Regions from separate parts of the Thioclava sp. NS-SX20 genome, predicted to be linked through region 3. Evidence: riboswitches for the same ligand, from Rfam matches in the RefSeq annotation. Region 3 holds a riboswitch; each other region holds the start of a gene.
What was found. A riboswitch is a leader RNA that binds a small molecule or an ion and turns the genes downstream of it on or off. The one in region 3 is predicted to bind thiamine pyrophosphate.
Positions count from the first base shown of each region.

Region 1: another riboswitch for thiamine pyrophosphate. It lies ahead of thiB (thiamine ABC transporter substrate binding subunit); the one in region 3 lies ahead of thiC (phosphomethylpyrimidine synthase ThiC).
Region 2: another riboswitch for thiamine pyrophosphate. It lies ahead of thiD (bifunctional hydroxymethylpyrimidine kinase/phosphomethylpyrimidine kinase); the one in region 3 lies ahead of thiC (phosphomethylpyrimidine synthase ThiC).

Region 1 covers NZ_CM170816.1:2,252,353-2,257,954, reverse strand. Annotated here, with positions in the region: gene AC2ISB_RS11065 (thiamine ABC transporter ATP-binding protein) at 1-161, opposite strand, end outside; gene AC2ISB_RS11060 (thiamine/thiamine pyrophosphate ABC transporter permease ThiP) at 145-1,680, opposite strand; gene thiB (thiamine ABC transporter substrate binding subunit) at 1,659-2,663, opposite strand; TPP riboswitch at 2,698-2,801, opposite strand; gene AC2ISB_RS11050 (dicarboxylate/amino acid:cation symporter) at 2,881-4,212, opposite strand; gene aroC (chorismate synthase) at 4,429-5,532, shown strand.
Region 2 covers NZ_CM170816.1:2,291,448-2,297,049, reverse strand. Annotated here, with positions in the region: gene AC2ISB_RS11255 (ABC transporter permease) at 1-2,483, shown strand, start outside; TPP riboswitch at 2,524-2,626, shown strand; gene thiD (bifunctional hydroxymethylpyrimidine kinase/phosphomethylpyrimidine kinase) at 2,693-3,496, shown strand; gene AC2ISB_RS11245 (FAD-dependent oxidoreductase) at 3,493-4,494, shown strand; gene thiS (sulfur carrier protein ThiS) at 4,485-4,682, shown strand; gene AC2ISB_RS11235 (thiazole synthase) at 4,684-5,457, shown strand; gene AC2ISB_RS11230 (thiamine phosphate synthase) at 5,454-5,602, shown strand, end outside.
Region 3 covers NZ_JBXXRY010000002.1:9,172-14,773, reverse strand. Annotated here, with positions in the region: gene AC2ISB_RS13780 (aminotransferase-like domain-containing protein) at 1-1,132, opposite strand, end outside; gene thiC (phosphomethylpyrimidine synthase ThiC) at 1,361-3,145, opposite strand; TPP riboswitch at 3,256-3,376, opposite strand; gene AC2ISB_RS13770 (phosphoribosylanthranilate isomerase) at 3,451-4,092, opposite strand; gene AC2ISB_RS13765 (lipopolysaccharide assembly protein LapA domain-containing protein) at 4,099-4,461, opposite strand; gene ihfB (integration host factor subunit beta) at 4,464-4,754, opposite strand; gene rpsA (30S ribosomal protein S1) at 5,012-5,602, opposite strand, start outside.

The DNA.
Region 1 (5,602 bases), on a different replicon from region 3:
CCCCGTTCCGGCGCGAAGAGGCCGGCAATGGCGGCAAGCAGGGTGGATTTGCCCGCGCCCGAAGGCCCGATCAGTGCGGTATGCTGGCCTTGTTCGATGCTCAGGTTGGCCTCGAGGTGCCAGTCGTTTTGCGTCAGGCGCAGGTTATCGAGGGTCAGCATGATGTCCGATCCGGTCGAAAAGGGCGAAGAGCCCGAAGGTGAGTGTCAGAAGCAATGTGGCGGCGGCGGCGGCCTGATCCAGCCGGTAGCTGCCCATCAGCTGGAAGATCGCCAGCGGCAGGGTGCGGGTCTGGCCATCGGAGAAGAGGGTGATGACACCCAGATCGCCCATCGAGAAGGCGCAGGCCAGCCCTGCGGAAAAGCCCAAGGGACGGGCGAGGCGGGGCAGGGTGAGCCGCCGCAATTTGGCCCATCCGCTTAGGTCCAAGGACGTGGCGAGCCGGTCGTAATCGGCTTGCAGGGATTGGATTTCGGGCAGCAGAAGGCGGGTGATGAAGGGCAGGGACAGCGTGGCGTTGACCACCAGTGTGACAGGCACGAGGAGGCTTGTCGGTGCGGCAAAGGGCTGGATCAGCAGGAAAAGTCCTGTGCCCAGCACCAGCCCCGAGGCGGCCAGTGGCAGCATGGCGGAGCCTTCCGCCCAGCGATGGCGCGGGGCCGCCAGTGCCAGAGGGAGGGCCAATGCCAGCGCCAGCACGGTGGAGCCGAGTGCGATGGTCAGCGAGGTGGCCGCGGCTTTCCAGACCATAAGGGGCAGGGCCGGAAAGGCGGGCAGGCCACGCCAGAGGATCAAACCGATGGGCAGCAGAAGAAACAGTGCGGCAAGGACGATGATGGCTGCATCGCCCGACCGTTGCCAGAGGCTTGACGGGCCATAGAGGGGTGGGCGGTCCAGCCCTGCGCCGAAGCCCGTGGGGGCCGAGATCTTGGCCCCGATCCCCACGGCCAGCACGCAGAGCGCGACCTGCACCAGCGCGAGGCTTGCGGCGCGGCCTGTATCGTAATCGAAGCGGAACGCTTGGTAGATGGCCAGCTCGACCGTGGTGGCAGAGGGGCCTCCGCCCAAGGTCAGCGCAACGGCGAAGCTGCCCAGACAGACGAGGAAGATGGCGATGAAGGCGCCGGGCAGGGTGGCGCGCAGCATCGGGGTTTCGATGTGGCGGCGTCGGGCGGGGCCGTCGAAATCCAGCATCATGGCAAGGCGCAGGCGTTCGGCGGGGATGGCCTGCCAGCCTTGCAGCACCATGCGGGTGGCCAGTGGCAGGTTGAAGAACACATGGGCCAGAATGACCCCATGCGCGCCATAGATGGTTATTGTCGGCAGACCGAGCGCGCCGAGCGCCTGATTGAGCAGCCCGCTACGGCCGAAGACCGCCAGCAGTCCCAGAATGGCGGCGATGACCGGCAGGATGAAGGGCGCACCAAGTGCGGTGATCAGCACGCTGCGCCCGATAAACCGCCGCCGCGCAAGCGCCCGCGCCAGAGGCACCGCCAGCACACAGGAGATCAGCGCCGACGCCGCCGCCTGCCAGAGTGTGAACCACAGCGCCTGCAGGTCCGACCCGCGCAACCCCGTAAGACCGCCCCCGTGCAGGGCGGTCATCAGGATCGGCCCCAGCACCAGAAGCGCGGGGACCAGAGCGACGCAAGCCGCAATCAGCGGAACGCGGCGAGCCATTCGTCCAGTGCGGGCTGGCGCAGGGCCTCGGCCTCGTCTTCGCTATAGAAGATGGTCTTGTTCGGGCGCGGCAGGCTGGCGAATTCGGGCGGCAGGAAGCCTTCTTTGATGATGGCCGGATAGGACCAGTTGGCGGTGGCGATCATCCCCTGGAAATCATCCGACAGCACGTAATCCATGAAATCCTGTGCCAGTTCGGGATGTTTGGAGGTTTTCAGCTGTCCCACCAGCTCGGCCATGAAATAATGGCCTTCCGGGAAGATCGCGGCGGCTTTGGTGTCATCATGCTCGGCGATGATGTGATAGGCCGGCGATGTGGTATAGGACAGCACCATATCCACCTCTCCATCCGTGAAGAGGCCGTAGCTTTCCGACCAGCCGGGGGTCACGGTCAGCACTTTGGGTTTGAGCTTGGCCCATGCTTCGGGCGCGCGATCGCCATAGACGGCCTTGACCCAAAGCAGCAGCGCCAGCCCCGAAACGGACGAGCGCGGGTCCTGGATGGCGATCTTCAGATCATCGGGGGCATCCAGCAGTTCCTCGAAGCTTTTCGGCGGGTTTTTCAGCTTGGTCTTGTCATAGACAAAGGCGGTTTCGCCCCAGTTGAACGGGATGAAGGTGTCATCGGTCCATTTGATCGGCAGGGTCAGGCGCGAATTGTCTTCATGCGAGGGCGCGAAGAGGCCGGTCTTGCGGGCACGGGCGGTCTGGTCGGTATTGAGGCCGATCACGATATCCGCTTTGGTCTTGTCGCCTTCGAGCATGAGGCGCGAAAGCACGTCACCGGCCACGAATTGCAGGTCGCAGCCGCATCTGGCCTCGAACCCTTTTTCGATCTGCGGGCCGGGACCCCATTCCGAGGTGAAATAATCGGGCGCATAGACCGTGAGAACGGGCAGGTCTTCGGCCTGAGCGCCGCCGGTCGTGGCTGCCAGAAGGGCTGTGCCCGCCACAAGGCGAAGGGCCGTAAGGGGTCGTTTCATCTATGCTCCTCCAATACGCAGGGGAAGGAGGGCGCGACAGTCCCGTGACCTTCCCTCCGCCGGTGCTAGCCGGTTCAGGTTCGACGGGTTCGCCTTTGGCATCTCAGCCGGACCAAACCGGCACCCCGAGGTGATAGGGCTGTTCTAGTGCAGGGGCCGCATTCGGGCAAGCGCCCCCTGCCGTGTCGTACTGGCCGTTCAAACCGGAGCGCGCCGCTTAATGCGGGCGGGCCAGATGGGCCAGTTTCTCTTCGGCGGCGGGGTCGATGCCCAGATCGTCATCCGCGGTGCCTGCAAGAGGGTTCTCGTAGGTGGCGATGTCAAGCTGGCCTTCGGTTTTGGCCACAATGGCGGTCACCACGGCATCCCCTGTGATATTGACGGCGGTGCGGATCATATCCATCAGCCGGTCAACGCCCAAGATCAGCGCGATGCCCTCGATCGGCAGGCCGACCTGTCCCAGCACCATCGTCAGCATGACAAGCCCCACGCCGGGCACGCCTGCGGTGCCGATCGAGGCCAGAACCGCCATAGCGATCACGGTCAGGTAGCCGGTCAGCCCCAGATCGATGCCGTAGACATTGGCCAGAAAGACCGTAGCCACACCCTGCATGATCGCGGTGCCGTCCATGTTGATCGTGGCCCCGAAAGGAATGCAGAACGACGCCACCGAATTGCGCGCGCCCATACGCTCGGTCACGCAGCGCAGGGTCACCGGAATGGTGGCATTCGAGGAGGCGGTCGAGAAGGCGAAGATCTGTGCCGGACGGATCTTGCGAATGAAGGTGATCGGGCTCAGCCCCGAGAACAGCTTCAAGATCACCATCAGCGTGACAAACAGGTGCAGCAGAAGCGCGCCGGTCAGGGTCAGCACATAGGCCAGCACCGGCAGGAACAGGTCGATCCCCTGTTCTGCGAAGGTCTTGGTGATCAGGCAGAACACGCCCAAAGGCGCGAAGGCCATGACGATGGAGACGATCTTCATCATCACCTCGTTCATATATTCACAGCCCTCGACGAATTTATCCGATTTCTCGCCCAGCATCAGCACTGCCACGCCCAGCACGATGGTATAGAAGATGATCTGCAACATCTCGCCGCTGGCAAAGGCCTGAACCGGATTGGTCGGCACGATCGAGGCGAAGACATCCCAGACCGAAGGGGCCGTTTTGGCACTAATGCCCGAGGTGTCGATGCCCTCCATTGTGAAGCCTTGGCCCGGCCCGACAATCTTGGCGATGAGAATGGCGATGGCGATGGCGATGGCGGTGGTCACGATATAAAGCCCGAAGCTTTTGCCGCCAACACGCCCCAGCACGCGGATATCGCCGATCCCTGTCACGCCGCAGATCAGCGAGAAGAAGACCAGCGGCACCACCAGCATTTTCAGCGCGTTGACAAACATCTTCCCGATCATCGCGAGAAGGCCGCCGGTGATATAGGTCGAAATGAAACCGGATTGGATCTGGTTGAAAATGACCCCCAGAACGATGCCCGCGCCCATCGCAACCATGATCTGCGTCGTCAGTGATACGCGTTTATGAACCATGCAACACTCTCCCCCTTTGTGATGCTTTCAGTCTGCCTATAGGTGATCGGCCCGGGCGAGGCCATTAAAACCCAAGCATGCCCATCATGATATCTTCAGCCCTGATTGCCTAGAGGGGATGCAGTTGCTACATCGGTGTCGGGCTTTTATGCAGGCTGGAATCGACCGCCGCAGGAGCTTTTGCCGGATCTGGCGCGCATAACAGGGAGATGCCTCATGTCGTATAATACCTTCGGACATCTGTTCCGCGTGACCACTTGGGGCGAAAGCCACGGGCCTGCGCTTGGCGCGACGGTGGATGGCTGCCCTCCGGGGATCGAGATCTCGGAAGAGTTCATCCAGGTCTTCCTTGACCGCCGCCGTCCGGGCCAGTCGAAAGAAACCACCCAGCGCAAGGAACCCGATGCGGTGCGTATCCTGTCGGGCGTGTTCGAGGGAAAAACCACCGGCACCCCGATCCAGCTGATGATCGAGAATACCGACCAGCGGTCGAAGGATTACGGCGAGATCGCCCGCCAGTTCCGCCCCGGTCATGCCGATCTGGCCTATTTCCAGAAATACGGCATCCGCGATTACCGTGGCGGCGGACGGTCCTCGGCGCGGGAAACGGCGGCGCGGGTGGCGGCAGGGGGTGTCGCGCAGGCCGTGCTGCGCCAGCTGGTGCCCGATCTGAAAATCACCGGCTATATGGTCCAGATGGGCGTGAAACATATCAACCGCGCGCGGTTCGACGAAGCCCAGATCCTGCAGAACCCCTTCTTCATCCCCGATGCGGATGTGGTCGATGAATGGGCCGATTACCTGCAGGCGATCCGCAAGCAGCATTCCTCGGTCGGCGCCAAGATCGAGGTGGTGGCCACCGGCGTTCCCGCAGGGCTTGGCGCGCCGATCTATGCCAAGATGGATACCGATCTGGCGGCGGCGATGATGTCGATCAATGCCGTGAAAGGCGTCGAGATCGGTGAGGGCATGGATGCCGCCAATCTGACCGGCATCGAGAATGCCGACGAGATCGTCATGGGCGAGAACGGGCCGGAATATCTGACAAACCATGCCGGCGGCATCTTGGGCGGGATCACCACGGGCCAGCCGGTTGTGGTGCGCTTCTCGGTCAAGCCGACCTCGTCGATTCTCACCCCGCGCCGTTCGATCAACCTTGATGGCGAGGCGGTCGAGGTGGTGACCAAGGGCCGCCATGATCCTTGCGTGGGTATTCGGGCCGTGCCTGTTGCCGAAGCGATGACAGCTTGTGTCATTCTGGACCATCTGTTGATGGACCGTGGACAAACGGGCGGTATTCGGGGTGAAGTCGGTAAATAAAACTTTACCGCATCCATAAATATTATAATCCTCGCATTATTACGGGCCTTTGCCTGATTGTGGGGATTAT
Region 2 (5,602 bases), on a different replicon from region 3:
GGCGCGAATTGCGCAGCGGGTTGCGCGGCTTTCGGGTGTTCTTCCTGTGCCTGTTGCTGGGGGTGGCGGCGATTGCCTCGGTGGGGCTGGTGCGCCATGCCATCCAGCAGGCTTTACAGGAACAGGGCGCGGTGCTTCTGGGCGGCGATGCCCAGCTGGAATTTACCTATCGCCGCGCCACGGCGGACGAACGCGCATGGATTGACGCGCGGGCGGCGCGGGTCTCCGAGGTCATCGATTTCCGCTCCATGCTGCGTCATGGCGAAGGCGAGACCCTGCAGACCGCGCTTGTTCAGGTGAAGGGCGTCGATACTGCCTATCCGCTTTATGGTGCGGTAGAGACCGCCCCACAGATGCCGCTGGCAGATCTGATGACCCCTGTCGATGGCGTCTATGGTGCGCTGGTCGACCCCGTTCTGGCGGATCGCATGGGGCTGAAAGCGGGCGATCCCGTCGAGATTGGCGGTGTTACGTTCCGCATGCTGGCGCGGCTTGCCCGTGCGCCCGACGAAACAGGGGCGGGCATCACGCTTGGCCCGCCGGTGATCGTGGCCACCAAGGCGCTGGAGGGCTCGCGCCTGCTGGACCCCGGCGCGTTATATGAAAGCGAATACCGTCTGGCCCTGCCTGCGGGCACCGACCTCGAGACCCTCAAAACCGAGGCGCAGACCCGTTTCAAAGAGGCCGGTCTGCGCTGGAGCGACCGCAGGCGGGCCTCTCCGGCGGCGGACCGTTTTGTGACGCGGCTGGGGAGTTTCCTCGTGCTGGTGGGGCTTGCGGGGCTGACGGTGGGCGGCGTGGGAATTTCGTCCTCGGTGGCAAGCTGGCTGGACCGAAAGGCCGCGACCGTGGCGACCCTGCGGGCCATCGGGGCTTCGGGGCGCACCATCCGCTGGGTGTTTTACTGGCAACTGATCGTGCTCGGCGTGGCAGGGATTGCGGCGGGGCTGGGGCTGGCCTGCCTTCTGGTGCTGGGCTCTGGCGGGTTGATCGGGCGGGTCATGCCGATCCCCGTGGATCTGCGACTGAGCGCAGGCCCGATGGCCGAGGCCGCGATGTATGGCGCGCTGGTCACGGCGATCTTCTCGCTCTGGCCGCTTGCGCGCCTGTCACAGACGCGGGTGGCGCGGCTTTACCGCGCACGGGCGCGGGGGCTGCCGCCCTTGGGGATGCTGGCGCTGATTGTGCTTCTGGCGGCGGTGCTGGTGGGGGCGTCGATGGCGCTGTCGGGCCTGCCGTGGCTGACGCTCGGGGCCTTGGGCGGGGTGGCAGGGGCGCTGGCTTTGCTGGCGCTGACGGGCTGGCTGACGAAACGTCTGGCGGCCCGCGTGCAGCGGATCGTGCGGGGTGCGCCTGCGCTGCGGGTGGCGCTGGCGGGGATTTCCGGCCCGAACTCCGAGGCGCTGCCGGTGGTGCTGTCGCTGGGTCTGGGGCTTTCGGTCCTGTCGGCCATCGGGCAGGTGGATGCGGGGCTGCGCAATGCGATTGCGACCGACCTGCCAAAACAGGCACCGGCCTTTTTCCTGCTGGACATCCAACCCGACCAGCTTGCGCCGTTCACCGCGCAGATGCAGGCCGATCCGCAGGTGGAGCGCGTCGAGACCACGCCCATGCTGCGCGGTGTGATCACCCGGATCAACGGCAAACCCGCGCGGGAAGGCCGCCCCGACCACTGGGTCTTGCGCGGTGACCGTGGCGTGACCTATGCCGCCACCCCGCGCGAGAAAATCGTGGCGGGCCAGTTCTGGGCGCCCGATGATCAAGGCCCGCCGCAGATCAGCTTTGCCGCAAAGGAGGCGCAGGAGCTTGGGCTGAAGCTGGGCGACAGGCTGACCGTCAATATCCTTGGCCGCGACATCACCGCGCCGATCACCTCGCTGCGCGATGTCGATTTCTCGACGGCGGGGATCGGCTTTGTGATCACCTTCAACCCTGCGGCTCTGGCGGGCGCGCCGCATACCCATTTGGCCACACTCTACGCCCCCGAAACCGCCGAACCCGAGATCCTGCGGCATCTGGCGCAGGCCTTCCCCAATGTCACCGCCGTGCCCGTGCGCGAAGCCATTGGCCGCCTGACCGAGGCGTTGCAGGCGATTGCCCGCGCCACCTCGCTTGCGGCCAGCGTGACGCTGGTGACGGGGGTGATCGTGCTGATCGGGGCCTCTGCGGCAGGCGAGGCCCGCCGCGCATGGGAGGCGGCGCTGTTGAAAACGCTAGGCGCCAGCCGTGGCCGTATTCTGCTGGCGTTCCTGCTGCGCGCACTGATCCTTGGCGGTGTGGCGGGGCTGGTGGCTGTCGGGGCGGGGGCGCTGGCGGGCTGGGCGGTGCTTACGCAGGTGATGGAGCTGGGCTATCACATGGCGTGGACACCGGCGCTTGTCATCCTGTTTACCGGCATGGCGGCGGCGCTGCTGGCGGATCTGATGTTTGTGATCCGGCCCCTGCGGGTGCGGCCTGCGCGGATCTTGCGGCAGGCCGATTGAAAGACCTCTTGTATCGCTGCGCCGCGAGGTCTAGCTTGGCGCAAATCCGTTGGGGTGCCCCTATGAGGGGCTGAGAGGCGTCACGCCAACCCATCGAACCTGATCCGGCTTGTATCGGCGTAGGGAACGGAACCAAAGCGATGGGTGCAGCCTTTCTGCATCCCCTTTTTCCGCCCGTGCCGAGATGCCGGGAAATTGGAGGAAGGGATATGGTCGCGAAACTTCTCAGTATCGCAGGATCGGATTCGGGCGGCGGCGCGGGGCTTCAGGCCGATCTCAAGGCGGCTTCGGCGCTGGGGGTCTATGCCATGAGCGCCGTCACCGCCGTGACCGCGCAGAACACGCGCGGGGTGACGGATGTGGTGCTGATGTCGCCCTCTATGCTGCGCGCCCAGATCCGCGCCTGCCTGGACGATATCGGGGCCGATGCGATCAAGATTGGCATGCTGGGCTCGGCCGAGCTGGTGCGGGTGGTGGCCGAAGAGATCGCGGGATTTGCAGGGCCTGTGGTGCTGGACCCCGTGATGATTGCCAAATCCGGTGATGCGCTGCTGGCCAAAGAGGCCGTGGCGGCGCTGACATCCGACCTGCTGCCGCTGGCAAGCCTGCTGACCCCGAACCTGCCCGAGGCCGCCTGTCTTCTGGGCCTGCCCGAGGCGCAGGAGGCCGATGAGGCGCAGGCCCGCGCGCTGCGGGCGCTTGGCCCGAAGGCGGTGCTTCTGAAGGGCGGGCATGCGACGGGGCCTGTCTGCACCGATCTTCTTCTGGCCGAGCAGGTCTCTTATTTCACCGCGCCCCGCTGTGCAACGCGTCATACGCATGGCACGGGCTGCTCGCTGGCCTCGGCCGTGGCGGCGGGGCTGGCACTGGGGCAGCCGCTGCCGCAGGCGGTGGCGCGCGCGCATGGCTGGCTGCAGGGCGCGATCCGTGCCGCTCAGGGGTTGCAGATCGGGCAGGGCCACGGGCCGGTGCATCATTTCCACGAAATCTGGCCGATGGAGGCTCTGGCATGAGCATCGATTTCACCATTCTGGGCGCGGGCGTGGCCGGGCTGACCACCGCGCAGGAACTGACCGCGCGCGGGGCACGGGTGCAGATCATCGACCCGCATGGCGCCCCCGGACCGCATGGCTGTAGCTGGTGGGCAGGGGGGATGCTGGCACCCCATTGCGAAAGCGAGATCAGCGACGAGATCGTGGTGCGCCACGGCCTGCGCGCGGCCGACTGGTGGGCCAAGGCAGGGGTGCCGGTGACCCATCGGGGCACTCTGGTGGTGACGCTGGCGCGCGACCGGCGCGAGCTGGACCGTTTTGCGCGCCGCACCGATGGCCATTGCTGGCTGGATGCGGCGGGCATTGCCGCGCTGGAACCCGATCTGGCCGACCGCCACGAACGGGGCCTGTTCTTCGGGACCGAGGCCCATATCGAACCGCGCGTGGCGCTGGCCATCCTGCGCGAGGGGCTTGCGGACAAGGGTGTCGAGATCATGCCCGACGCGCCGCATCAGGGACGGCTTGTCGATTGTCGCGGGCTGGAGGCGCGCGACCACCTGCCCGCCCTGCGCGGGGTGCGCGGGGAAATGGTGGTGCTGCGCTGCCCGCAGATCGGGCTGTCGCGCCCCGTGCGGCTGCTGCATCCGCGCTATCCGCTGTATATCGTGCCACGGGGCAACGGGATCTTCATGCTGGGGGCGTCACAGCTGGAAGGCGACAGCCGCGGACCATCGACCCTGCGCTCGACGGTCGAGTTGCTCAATGCCGCCTTCGCGCTGCATCCGGCCTTTGCCGAGGCCGAGGTGCTGGAGCTTGGGGCCAATGCCCGCCCCGGATTTGCCGATAACATTCCGCGCGTGGTGGTCGGCGCGGACCGCGTTTTTGTCAACGGGCTGTTCCGTCATGGCTATCTGATGTCACCCGCGCTGGCGATGACCGCCGCCGATTATCTGCTGGACGGGCAAAACTCGGAACTTTTGCTGTCTGAACCCCTGCTACAGGAGGCCCCATGCGCCTGATCGTCAACGGAATCCCCGCCGAGGCCGAGGCCACGACACTGGCCGAGGCGCTGGTTGTTCTGGGCTATGGCGAGGCCCGCGTGGCCACCGCCGTCAACGAGGTCTTCGTGGCCTCTGCCGCCCGCACGGGCCATGCCCTGCGCGACGGCGACCGTCTGGAAATTCTTGCACCCCGTCAGGGAGGGTAACATGCCGGTTTTCTATGGAACCGAGGTGGCATCGCGGTTGATGCTGGGCACCTCGCACTATCCCAGCCCCCGCGATCTGGCGCAGGCTTTTGCGGCCTCGGGCGCGGGGATTGCCACCGTGTCGCTGCGCCGCGAGACCGCCGGATCGGGCACGGGCGCGGGCTTCTGGGAGCTGATCCGCGGGCTGGATGTGCCCGTGCTGCCCAATACCGCCGGATGCCATTCGGTCAAAGAGGCGGTGACCACCGCCCATATGGCGCGCGAGGTGTTCGATACGGACTGGATCAAGCTGGAGGTGATCGGCCATCCCGACACGCTGCAACCCGATCCGTTCGGCCTGTTGGAGGCCACCCGCATTCTGGCCCAAGACGGGTTCAAGGTGTTTCCCTATACCACCGAGGATGGCGTCTTGGGCGGCAGGCTCTTGGAGGCAGGGGCCGAGGTGCTGATGCCGTGGGGCGCGCCGATCGGCACGGGGCTGGGGTTGAACAATCCCTACGGGCTGCGGAGCCTGCGGGCGCAATTCCCCGAGGTGCCGATGGTGATCGATGCGGGTCTGGGCCTGCCCAGCCATGCCGCCGCCGCGATGGAGATGGGCTTTGACGCGGTGCTTCTGAACACGGCGGTGGCCAAAGCCGGAGACCCCGTGAAAATGGCCGAAGGGTTTGCGCGCGCCTTGGAGGCAGGGCGTCTGGCCTATGAGGCGGACCCGATGGAGCCACGCGATATGGCCCAGCCCTCGACGCCGGTGATCGGCATGGCGGTGCTGGCATGATCCCGCGTTTCTATCCCATCTTCGACCACCCCGACTGGCTGCGTCGCGCGCTGCCCTTGGGGGTGGAATTCGTCCAGTTGCGGATCAAGGACCAGCCGCAGGACCGTTTGCGCGCTCTGCTGGCCGAGGGGCGTGACCTGTGCCG
Region 3 (5,602 bases):
GCCGCAGGGTGTTCTGGCCCGAGCCATCGGCAAAGAACGCCCCGCCCGGCACGAAGGCGACTTTTTCATCGCGCACCGCTTTCGCCAGCAGATCGGCCCCGTCGAGTTTGGGGTCGAAGGTCAGCCAGATGAACATGCCCCCTTCGGGACGGGTGAAGCTGACCGATGCCGGCATCTCGCGCTCGAGCGCGGCCAGCATCCGGTCGCGACGGCTGGCATAGACCGCCTTGATCTTGGCCACATGCTCGTGGAAGATCGCGCGTGCCACATGGTTCGTCACGATCTGGTTGAGGGTCGGCGAATGCAGGTCGGCGGCCTGTTTCATCAGCACCAGACGGTCGATCACCGGCTTTGCCGCCACAACCCAGCCCACGCGCAGACCGGGCGCCAGCGTCTTCGAGAAGGACCCGCAATAGATGGTGCGGGTGTTCTCGATACCGCCCTTGCGTTCGATGTCCAGCGCAAGAATCGGCGGGATCGCCTCGCCATCGAAACGCAGGTTCTGATAGGCGCCATCCTCGATGATCGCGCAATCCAGCGCCTCGGCCTGATCCAGCAGACGCTCGCGCCCGTCACGGGGCAGGGTCTCGCCCGTCGGGTTGGCAAAATCTGCCGAGAGATAGGCAAATTTTACCGCGCCGCCGGCGGCCTTGGCCTCCGTCTTCAGGGTCTCGGGGTCGATATTCGACATCGGATCCAGCGGAATATAACGCGGCTCATAGGCGTTGAACGCGCCCAAAGCGCCCAGATAGGTCGGGCGCATCACGGCGGCGGTATCGTTTTCGGTCAGGAACAGCTTGCCCAGATAATCCAGCGCCTGCTGCGAACCGGAGGTGATCATGATATTGTCAACGGCACAGGGCACGCCGATCTTTTCCATCTCGCCCACAAGCCATTCGCGCAGCGGGCGATAGCCTTCGGAGACCGAATATTGCAACGCCGCATGGCCGTTATTATCGGCCATCGTGGCGGCAAAAGCGTCGGAATAGGCCGCGCTGGGGAAGAGATCGGGGTCGGGAATACCGCCCGCGAAAGAGATGATATCGGGCTGGTCGAGAAGTTTCAGCAGCTCACGGATCTCCGAGGCTTTCATCCGGCCCGCGCGGCGTGCGAGCACTTTCGTCCAGTCCATTTTTCGTCTCCTGCGTCTCGTCTGGCGGATCACGCCCTTGCGTGGCCGCGTGAAATAGAATGCCCAAAGGGCCTGAACGCAGCGTTAGCGCCTAACGGAAGCCTTCGCAAGGCGGGCAGCCGTGATCTGGCGCACAGAAAACCTGCGCCTCAGTCATAAAAACGAGAGCAATATTTCGAATGCGGCACTGTGGGCGCACAAAAATTTCTGCGCCCACAGTTTTAGGCGTTAGCCTTCGGTCGGTTCGGGGATGTAAAGCGCCCCGCCCTCGCGGAATTTCTCGGCCATCTTGCCCATGCCCTCCTGCCGCTGGGCTTCGGCGCGGATGTCATGGCTGATCTTCATCGAACAGAACTTCGGCCCGCACATCGAACAGAAATGCGCCACCTTATGCGCCTGCGCGGGCATGGTCTCGTCATGCATCTCGCGCGCGGTATCGGGGTCGAGCCCGATGTTGAACTGATCTTCCCAGCGGAATTCAAACCGCGCACGGCTGATCGCGTCATCGCGCCGCTGCGCCCCCGGATGGCCCTTGGCAAGGTCGGCGGCATGGGCGGCCAGCTTATAGGTGATCACCCCCGTCTTCACATCGTCACGGTCGGGCAGGCCAAGGTGTTCCTTGGGCGTCACATAGCACAGCATCGCCGTGCCGAACCAACCGATCATCGCAGCACCAATGGCCGAGGTGATATGGTCATAGCCCGGCGCGATATCGGTGGTCAGCGGTCCAAGCGTATAGAAAGGCGCCTCGTGGCAGTGCTTGAGCTGCTCGTCCATATTGGCCTTGATCTTATGCATGGCCACATGGCCCGGCCCTTCGATCATCACCTGACAATCCTTGGCCCATGCAATCTTGGTCAGCTCGCCCAAGGTGCGCAGCTCGGCAAATTGCGCCTCGTCATTGGCATCGGCAATCGAGCCCGGACGCAGGCCGTCCCCCAGCGAGAAGCTGACATCATAGCGGCGGCAGATGTCGCAGATTTCCTCGAAATGCTCGTAAAGGAAGCTTTCGCGGTGATGATGCAGGCACCATTTCGCCATGATCGAGCCGCCGCGCGAGACAATCCCCGTGACGCGTTTGGCGGTCATCGGGATCATATGCAGACGCACGCCCGCATGGATGGTGAAGTAATCGACCCCCTGCTCTGCCTGTTCGATCAGCGTATCGCGGAAGATCTCCCATGTCAGATCCTCGGCCACGCCGCCCACCTTTTCCAGCGCCTGATACAGCGGCACCGTGCCGATCGGCACCGGCGCGTTGCGGATGATCCAGTCGCGGATATTGTGGATGTTGCGCCCCGTCGAGAGGTCCATCACCGTGTCCCCGCCCCAGCGGATCGCCCAGACCATTTTCTCGACTTCCTCTTCCATGGAGGAGGTCACCGCCGAATTGCCGATATTGGCGTTGATCTTCACCTTGAAGTTGCGCCCGATGATCATCGGCTCAAGCTCGCGGTGGTTGATATTGGCGGGGATGATCGCGCGGCCTTCCGCGATTTCCTGGCGCACGAATTCCGGCGTCACCAGATCGGGGAGGTTTGCACCCATCGGGTCACCATCGCGGGTATAGGCGGCCATACGGCCCTCATTCTCGCGGATGGCCACGAATTCCATCTCGGGGGTGATCACCCCTGCCCGGGCATAGGCGAGCTGCGTCACGGCGCGGTCCCCAATCGCGCGCAGCGGCGGACGCTGCACGGGGAACGGCGCCACGAGGCGGTCGCCCTTGGCAAAGCCGTTATCGGCATCGGTGATGGCGCGGCCCTCATATTCCTCGATCTCGCCGCGCGCCTGCAGCCAGCCGCCACGGGTCTCGGGCAGGCCCTTGGTAATGTCGATCTCGGCCAGCGGGTCGGTATAGGGGCCCGAGCTGTCATAGACGCACAGCGCCTCCTCGTTCGAGATCTCGATCTCGCGCATGGGCACGCGCAGCGCGTGGATCTGGCCTTCCTTATGCACCTTGCGCGAGCCGATCAGCGCGCCGGTGGTAATCGTCGGGACGATATCTTTCATGTCGGTCTCCTCTTTCGAAAAGACCCAACCAAAAACTGCGAGGGAATAGGCCACTGCGGGCCGCAAGGGCCAAAGCGGCCCGAAAGGACCGCCCATAGGATATGGAATGCGGAATTGCCCTTCGGTCTTCCTACGCCAGCATCAACTGGGTCAGGTTCAAAGGGTCGCGTCACCGGAATTGCTTCCAATCAGCCTCTCAGTCCCTTAGGCGGGACTCCCCTGACAGGGCCGGAGATTTGCCGAAATAAGATGCGCCGTCAATGGCTATTCACAGATTGGCGCTGTGCAAGGCTGGCCAAAACCGCTCAGGCAGCGCCCGCCGCCGCAACGAAGTCTTTGATAAGAGACGCCTCTTTCACTCCGGGCGCGGACTCGACACCCGAAGACACATCCAGCTGATTGGCCCCTGTGCGCGCAATCGCCAAGGCGACATTCTCGGGGGTCAGCCCGCCCGCCAGCATCCACGGCTTGGACCATTTGCGTCCCGCAATCAGCGTCCAGTCGAACGACAGCCCGTTACCGCCGGGCAAAGCGGCCCCTTTCGGGGCTTTGGCATCCACAAGGATCTGGTCGGCCACGGCCTCATAGGCGGGGATCGCCTCAAGGTCCGAAGGCTCGGCCACGCCCAGAGCCTTCATCACCGGCAGACCATAGCGGGCACGTATCTCGGCCACACGCTCGGGCGTTTCCTTGCCGTGAAGCTGGAGCATATCAAGGGGAACTTGCGCCGTGATGGCATCAAGCTCGGCATCTGTTGCATTGACCACCAGCGCGACCTTGGCCACGCCCAGCGGCACCATCAACGCCAGCTCGCGCGCCTGAGCAATCGTCACATTGCGCGGCGACTTCGGGAAGAAGACAAAACCAGCATAGGCCGCACCACTCCGGGATACGGCCTCGACATGGGCGGGCTTGCTAAGACCGCAGATTTTGACGCGGGGGGCCATAGAGGATCAGCGGGCCGAGGGCGCGCGCTCCAGAACCGCCAGAACATCATCCTGCGGGCCTTCATGGCGCTGCTTGAGATGCCCCAGCTCACGCTCCAGCGCCTTGGCCTTACGGGCCTCTTGTGCGCCGCGCGAGCGGATGCGGTATTCCCGCGCCCATTCCCACACGAAGCCGATCAAGAGCCCCAGCAGAACGCCCGTCATGATCGCCACAAACAACGGCACCTGTAACGACCAGCCAAATCCCAGCACCCCTGCCGTTTCTTCCGGCAGCAGACGCAGCGTGACGATCTGCGTGTTCGACAGAGCGATGACGATAAGAACGACCGCAAGGATCGCAAGGATGGCGTAACGCAGGGCGCGGATCATGTTTATTCTTCCTCCACCCCGTTCAGACGGTCGCGCAACAGCTTGCCGGTCTTGAAGAACGGGACATGTTTCTCGTTGACATCAACGGAATCGCCAGTGCGCGGGTTCCGTCCCGTGCGTGCATCCCGTTTCTTGACGGAAAAGGCACCGAAACCGCGCAGCTCGACCCGGTCTCCACGGGCCATCGCTTCGATGATCTCCTCGAAAATCGTATTCACGATCTTCTCGACATCGCGTTGGAAGAGATGCGGATTATCTTCGGCAATTTTTGCGATCAGCTCGGACCGGATCATGTAAGAATTCCCCCTGCGAGAATTGGCGGTGCTGTTCTGACTATAGGCAGAATTTTCGGCATGACAAACAGCAAAGCACTGTAATAACTACCTGATTAGCGATCAAGCGGCCTTGCGCGCGAAAATTTACCTGTCTTCCCTTCCCCAAATGCCTTTTCCTTGGGCAAAATCTGCACATGTGAAGCTTTTATAAATAAAAACCCCGCCCGGTACAACCGGACGGGGTAAAGATCTGAAACCAGATCCGGAGAGGAGGATTACTCCTCGCCCTTCAGAGCTGCGCCGAGGATATCGCCCAGCGATGCGCCCGAATCGGACGAACCGTACTGTTCCACGGCTTCTTTCTCTTCTGCGATCTCGCGCGCTTTGATCGAGACGCCCAGACGACGGGTTTTCGAGTCGACATTGGTCACGCGCACATCGACGTGATCGCCAACTTGGAAACGCTCGGGGCGCTGGTCAGCGCGGTCACGTGCGAGGTCCGAACGACGGATGAAGGATTTCATGCCGTTATATTCGACTTCGATGCCGCCATCTTCGATCGCGGTCACGTTCACGGTGATCACCGAACCACGCTTCACGCCGTCAACTGCGTCGGAGAAGGTGTCTGCGTCCAGAGCTTTGATCGAGAGCGAGATACGCTCTTTCTCGATGTCCACTTCGGTGACAACGGCCGAAACCATATCGCCTTTGCGGTAGTTCTGGATCGCGTCTTCGCCGCGCTGTTCCCACGACAGGTCGGACAGGTGAACCATGCCGTCGATGTCGTTGTCGAGGCCGATGAACAGACCGAATTCGGTGATGTTCTTGACTTCGCCTTCGATCTGGGTGCCGACCGGATGGGTCTC